Regions from separate parts of the Mesorhizobium sp. M7D.F.Ca.US.004.01.2.1 genome, predicted to be linked through region 1. Evidence: riboswitches for the same ligand, from Rfam matches in the RefSeq annotation. Region 1 holds a riboswitch; the other holds the start of a gene.

The links. Region 1 has a riboswitch for S-adenosylmethionine ahead of EN993_RS13610 (O-succinylhomoserine sulfhydrylase). Riboswitches for the same ligand answer to the same signal wherever they lie in the genome.
Region 2: it holds a riboswitch for S-adenosylmethionine, as region 1 does, so the genes downstream of both, EN993_RS15890 (homoserine O-acetyltransferase) here and EN993_RS13610 (O-succinylhomoserine sulfhydrylase) in region 1, are expected to answer to the same signal.

What each region holds. Positions count from the first base shown of each region.
Region 1 is NZ_RZRQ01000077.1:17,198-20,396, forward strand. It holds gene EN993_RS13600 (ABC transporter substrate-binding protein) at 1-464, opposite strand, end outside; gene EN993_RS13605 (2'-deoxycytidine 5'-triphosphate deaminase) at 566-1,660, opposite strand; SAM riboswitch at 1,739-1,816, shown strand; gene EN993_RS13610 (O-succinylhomoserine sulfhydrylase) at 1,874-3,061, shown strand; partial or broken gene EN993_RS13615 (ceramide glucosyltransferase) at 3,069-3,199, opposite strand, start outside.
Region 2 is NZ_RZRQ01000099.1:15,934-19,132, reverse strand. It holds partial or broken gene metW (methionine biosynthesis protein MetW) at 1-248, opposite strand, end outside; gene EN993_RS15890 (homoserine O-acetyltransferase) at 307-1,476, opposite strand; SAM riboswitch at 1,586-1,663, opposite strand; gene hisC (histidinol-phosphate transaminase) at 1,801-2,910, shown strand; gene EN993_RS15880 (prephenate/arogenate dehydrogenase family protein) at 2,917-3,199, shown strand, end outside.

The sequences.
Region 1 (3,199 bases):
TAGCTATTCTGGGCATAGTCGGCCTGCGTGGTCGAAGCCTGGGCGCCGACCGTCTTGCCGGCAAGGGCCGTCGGTTCGGTCGAGGTGAGATCGCTGTCCTTCGGCGCCACCAAAGCGAGCGGTGTCGTATAATATTTGTTGGTGAAGGAGACCTGCTTCTTGCGCTCCTCGGTGATGCTCATCGAGGCAATGATGGCGTCGAATTTCTTGGCCTGCAAAGCGGGAATGATGCCGTCCCAGTCCTGGGTGACGATCTCGCATTCGACCTTCATTTGCGCGCACAGCGCATTGGCGATGTCGATATCGAAGCCTTCGACCTTGCCATCGGCCGTAATGGTATTGAACGGCGGATAGGCGCCCTCGGTGCCGATCTTGATTTTCTCAACCGCCTGCGACAGCGAGCCGGCTGCCATCACCAGCATGGCAGCACCCGCTGCCGACATGATCCATTTCGAAATCTGCATTTTCTTGGTTCCCCTTGAACGCCAGCATCTTGACGACCAGCAAGGCAGCCAAGCATGGCGAGCCAGTACAGGCAAGTATTTTGCCTGACGGTAATAGGCGCTCAGCGCGCGGCGCGGAAATGCTTGGACAGCTTCAGGCCCTGCGCCTGGTAGTTGGAGCCGAGATCGGTGCCGTAGAGCGCCTGCGGCCGCTTCAGCATGTGCTCGTAGACCAGCCGGCCGACAATCTGGCCATGGTCGAGGATGAACGGCACTTCGTGGCTGCGCACTTCGAGCACCGCCCGGCTGCCGGTACCACCGGACGCGGAATGGCCAAAGCCCGGATCGAAGAAGCCGGCATAGTGGACGCGGAATTCGCCGACCAGCGGATCGAAGGGCGTCATCTCGGCGGCGTAGAGCGGCGGCACATGCACCGCCTCCTGGCTGACGAGGATGTAGAACTCGTCGGGATCGAGCACCAGCTCGCCGGCGCCGCTCTTGTGGATCGGCTCCCAGAAGTCGACGACCTCCTGTGCCGCGCGCTTGTCGACATCGACAAGACCGGTGTGATGCTTGCCGCGATAGCCGACCAGCCCGTTCTGATCGCCGTTGAGGTCGATCGACAGCGCGATGCCGCCGCCGGAAATGTTCGGCGGCTCGGTGGCGACCAGCATCTGCGCGCGATGCAACTCATTCAGCTCGGCTTCCGAAAGCAGCGCATTGCCGGTGCGGAAACGTATCTGCGACAGACGCGAACCGGTGCGAGCGACGATCGGGAAGGTGCGCGGGCTGACCTCCAGATAGAGCGGCCCATGATAGCCGGCAGCGATCTTGTCGAACTCGTGGCCGCGATCGGTCATGACGCGGGTGAAGATGTCGAGCCGCCCGGTCGAACTCTTCGGATTGGCCGAGGCCGAAATGTCCGCCGGCAATGCCAGGCTTTCAAGCAAGGGCACGATGTAGACGCAGCCGGTCTCCAGCACCGCGCCCTCGGCAAGATTGATCTCGTGCAGCTTCAGCCTATCGAGCTTTTCCGAAACCTTGTGGTTGGGACCCGGCAGGAAGGAGGCACGCACCCGCCAGGCCTTGTCGCCGAGCCTGAGATCAAGACTGGCCGGCTGGATCTGGTCGGCATCAAGTGCGCGCGCCGACTTCAGCGCGCCACACTGGAACAGCGCTGAAATGTCCTGATCGGGAAGAATGCCTGTCTGCCGCAAGGCTCCGCTCCTTAGCCGCTGGTACAAACCTCTTAATGAAGCCGGCAATTGACGCAAGCGTGGCGCGGGTCTAAAGGGTCGTTATCCCGTGGTGATTTGGCCGGTCGGCTTGCAGCCACGTTAAACAAGTCGCTAAAGGACCGTCGGGCCGCAAGGCCGTATGGACCGGTTGCGACTTTCGCGGCCGGTTTTTTTGTGTCTGGAAGAAGAGCGATGAGCACCAAGAAGCGCAACTGGAAGCCTCAGACGGCACTCGTGCACAGCGGAACGCTGCGTTCCGGTTTCGGCGAAACGTCGGAGGCGATTTACCTCACCCAGGGCTATGTCTACGAAACGGCGCAAGCCGCCGAAGCCCGCTTCAAGGGCGAGGAGCCGGGCTTCATCTATTCGCGCTATGCCAATCCGACCGTCGATATGCTCGAGAAGCGCATGTGCGCACTCGAAGGCGCGGAAGACGCGCGCGCCACCGCGTCCGGCATGGCCGCGGTGACGGCAGCCCTTCTGTGCAGCGCCAAGGCCGGCGACCATATCGTGGCGGCGCGTGCACTGTTCGGCTCCTGCCGCTGGGTGGTCGAGACGCTGGCGCCGAGATACGGCATCGAGGCGACGCTGGTCGACGGCACCGATATCGCCAACTGGGAAAAGGCGGTCAAGCCGAACACCAAGCTGTTCTTCCTGGAAAGCCCGACCAACCCGACGCTGGAAGTGGTCGATATCGCCGCCGTCGCCTCGCTTGCCAACTCGATCGGCGCGCGACTGATCGTCGACAACGTCTTCGCCACGCCCCTGCAGCAGAAGCCCTTGCAGCTCGGCGCCCATATCGTCGTCTATTCGGCGACCAAGCACATTGACGGCCAGGGGCGCTGTCTCGGTGGCGTCATCCTGTCGGACAAGAAGTGGATCGACGAGAACCTGCACGACTATTTCCGCCACACCGGACCAAGCCTGTCGCCGTTCAACGCCTGGACGCTGTTGAAGGGCCTGGAAACGCTGCCACTGCGCGTGCGCCAGCAGACGGAAAGCGCAGGCAAGATCGCGGATTTCCTGGCCGAGCGGCCGGAAATCGCCCGCGTCATCTATCCCGGGCGCGCCGACCACCCGCAGGCCGATATCGTCAAGAAGCAGATGTCGGGCGGCTCGACGCTGATCTGCCTCGACGTCAAGGGTGGCAAGCAGGCGGCCTTCGCCTTGCAGAACGCGCTCGACATCGTGCTGATCTCCAACAATCTCGGCGATGCCAAGAGCCTGATCACCCACCCGGCGACGACGACGCACAAGAATCTGAGTGACGAGGCGCGCGCCGAGCTCGGCATCGGGCCGGGTACGCTCAGGCTGTCGGTTGGCCTGGAAGATACTGACGATCTGCTTGAGGACATCGCGCAGGCGCTGAAGGCCAGATAAGAGGCCTTCAGGCGCCGGACGGCGTCTCTTCCAGCTCGGCCGCCTTGGTGCCGATGGTCATCGCGTTGCCGCGCCAGTCGACGGCACCGCCGAGCCAGCCGCGCGCCCACATCGCCGGCAGGATCAGGTCGCGCGCCA
Region 2 (3,199 bases), on a different contig from region 1:
AAGCCCTTGTCGGGATAGAATTCGAGGTCCTTGTCGGCATCGCCCTGGATAACCGAGAGGCCGCGCGCCACGCATTCGTTGACGCCGCGCTGCGACAGCTCCAGTCCACGGCCGTCGACCTGCTTGGTGTCCTGCAGCAGTTCGAGCAGCGAGCCGTCGCCGGAACCGACGTCGAGCACGCGCGACTGCGGTGGGATGAGGTTGGCGACGACCTCGAGGTCGACGCGCTGGTCGCGGTTGACACTCATGGCTTCGCCTCCTGCCTGGCGCATGATCCCGATCCGAAAAGTCTGCAATTTTTCGGGGTCATGCGCTGAGCCCTCTCGCCCGGGCCGCCGATCCGATGAAGCCGTTGATGGCGGCAAACAGTTCCGGCTCGTCGAGCAGGAAGGCATCGTGGCCGCGGTCGGTCTCGATCTCGACGAAGGATACCGATGCGCCGGCCGCGTTGAGTGCGTGCACGATCGAGCGACTCTCCTCGGTCGGGAACAGCCAGTCCGAGGTGAAGGACACCAGGCAGAAGCGGGTTCTGGTGCCTGCGAAGGCATCGGCCAACCGACCGCCATGATCGGCGGCGAGGTCGAAATAGTCCATCGACCGCGTCATGTAGAGGTAGGAATTGGCGTCGAAGCGATCGACGAAGGTCATGCCCTGGTGGCGCAGATAGCTTTCGATCTGGAAGTCGGCGTCGAAGCCGAAGGTCAGCGCTTCGCGATCCTGCAGATTGCGGCCGAACTTCCGGTGCAGGGCGGCTTCCGACAGATAGGTGATGTGGGCGGCCATGCGCGCCACCGCCAGGCCCTTTTCCGGGCGTTTGCCGTGCTCGAAATATTTGCCGCCATGCCAGTCCGGATCGGCCATGACAGCTTGCCTTCCGACCTCGTGGAAGGCGATGTTCTGCGAGGAATGGCGCGCGCCGGTGGCGATCGGCAGCGCCGAGAAGACGCGCTCCGGATAGCTCGACGCCCATTCCAGCACCTGCATGCCGCCCATCGAGCCGCCGAGCACGCAAAACAGTTTCTCGATGCCGAAATGGTCGATCAGCATCTGCTGCGCGCGCACCATGTCGCGGATGGTGATGATTGGCAGGTCGAGCCCATAGGGCTTGCCGGTGGCGGGATTGGTCGAGGCCGGTCCGGTGGACCCAAGACAACCGCCGATGACGTTGGAGCAGATGACGAAGAAGCGGTTGGTGTCGATGATCTTGCCGGGGCCGATCAGCACTTCCCACCAGCCCGGCTTGCCGGTCACCGGATTGGTGCTGGCGACATGCTGGTCGCCGGTCAGCGCATGGCAGACGAGGATGGCGTTGGAGCGAGCGTCATTCAGCGTGCCGTAGGTCTGGTAGGCGATCTGGAACGGCGACAGCAGTGTGCCGGCATCCAGCTTGAGCGGCTTGTCGGAGCCAAAACGCAAAACCGGGCTCGACGGTTGGTCGGCCTCGTTGTTGGTTTTGCGGGCGCGCAGAACGGCCATGACATCCATCTCACACTTTGAATCCACGGCACCGCGCTTTCGAAAATCGATGCCGATGTCCGGCCGGTCGCGGACAACAAAAAACCGGCATTGCAGTCGCAAAGCCGGTTACAGGATGCAAACGGCCCTTTAGCAAGTTGTTTAACGTGGCTGCAAGCCGACCGGCCAAATCACCACGGAAGTTCGCACCTCTTCTACGGCTGTGGCGCGCCGGCGTCAACGGCCAGCCTTGGTCCGGTGGCTGTCACCTCTCGACATTGCGGGCCACGGCTTGTATTTCCGCTGCGGCTTCCCTCAGGAAGCGTTCTCGACGGATTTTGCGACATGAGCCAGACACCGGACAAGGCACGTCCAACCCCGCGCGCGGGCATCATGGACATCGACGCCTATGTGCCGGGCAAGAGCACGGCGCCTGCCGGCGTCGCCAAGGTCTACAAGCTGTCCTCGAACGAGAACCCGCTCGGTCCGTCGCCGAAGGCGATCGAAGCCGCGCGTGAAATTGCCGGCAAGCTCGACGTCTATCCCGACGGCACCGCCAGGCGGCTGCGCGAAGCGATCGCCGAGGTGCACGGCCTCAACCCGCAGAACATCATCTGTTCCAATGGCTCCGACGAAATCCTCGGCCTGCTGGCACAGACCTATCTGGCGCCCGGCGACGAGGCTGTCATCACCGAACACGCCTTCATGGTCTACAAAATCTACATCCAGTCGGCTGGCGCCGTTCCGGTGACGATCAAGGAAACAGACGAGCGCGCCGATATTGACGCCATCCTGGCCGCCGTCACGCCGCGCACCAAGATCGTGTTCCTCGCCAACCCCAACAACCCGACCGGCACCTATGTGCCGTTCCAGGAGGTGCGCCGCTTGCATGCCGGCCTGCCCAGGCACGTGCTTCTGGTGCTCGACGCGGCCTATGCCGAATATGTCCGCCGCAACGACTATGAAGCCGGCATCGAGCTGGTCAGCAGCGCCGAGAACGTGGTGATGACCCGTACCTTCTCCAAGATAGGCCTCGGCGGTGCGCGGATCGGCTGGATGTATGCGCCGATGCACATCGTCGACGCCATCAACCGCGTGCGGGGGCCCTTCAATGTCAATGCGACGGCGATCGAGGCCGGCATCGCCGCGATCCGGGACCGCGCTCATGTCGAGCGCAGCGTGACGCACAACGAGACCTGGCTGGCTTGGCTGAGCGAACAGATGACAGGGCTCGGTTTGCGGGTGACGCCCAGCGTCGGCAATTTCATCCTCATTCATTTTCCCGAGGACAAGAAACATTCCGCAGCGGCGGCGGACGACTATCTGACGGCGCACGGCTATATATTGCGGCGCGTTTCCGGCTACGGCTTTCCCAACGCGCTGCGCATGACCGTCGGCACTGAAGAGGCCAATCGCGGCGTTGTCGCCGCTCTCACGACATTCCTGAAAAGCTAGAACACCATGACATCACCGATGTTTGAAAAGATCGCGCTGGTCGGCATCGGCCTGATCGGCTCGTCGCTGGCCCGCGTCATCCGCCGCGAGGGCCTCGCCCGTCACGTCGCCATTTCCACCCGCAGCGCCGCGACGCTGGCGCGGGCTGAGGAGCTTGGGCTGGGTGATTCCTACACGACCGATGCGAGAGAAGCGGTCCGCGATGCCGATCTGGTCATCGTCTCGGTGCCGGTTGGCTCATCCGGCGCGGTCGCCGAGGAAATCGCGCCGGCGCTGAAGCCGGGCGCGA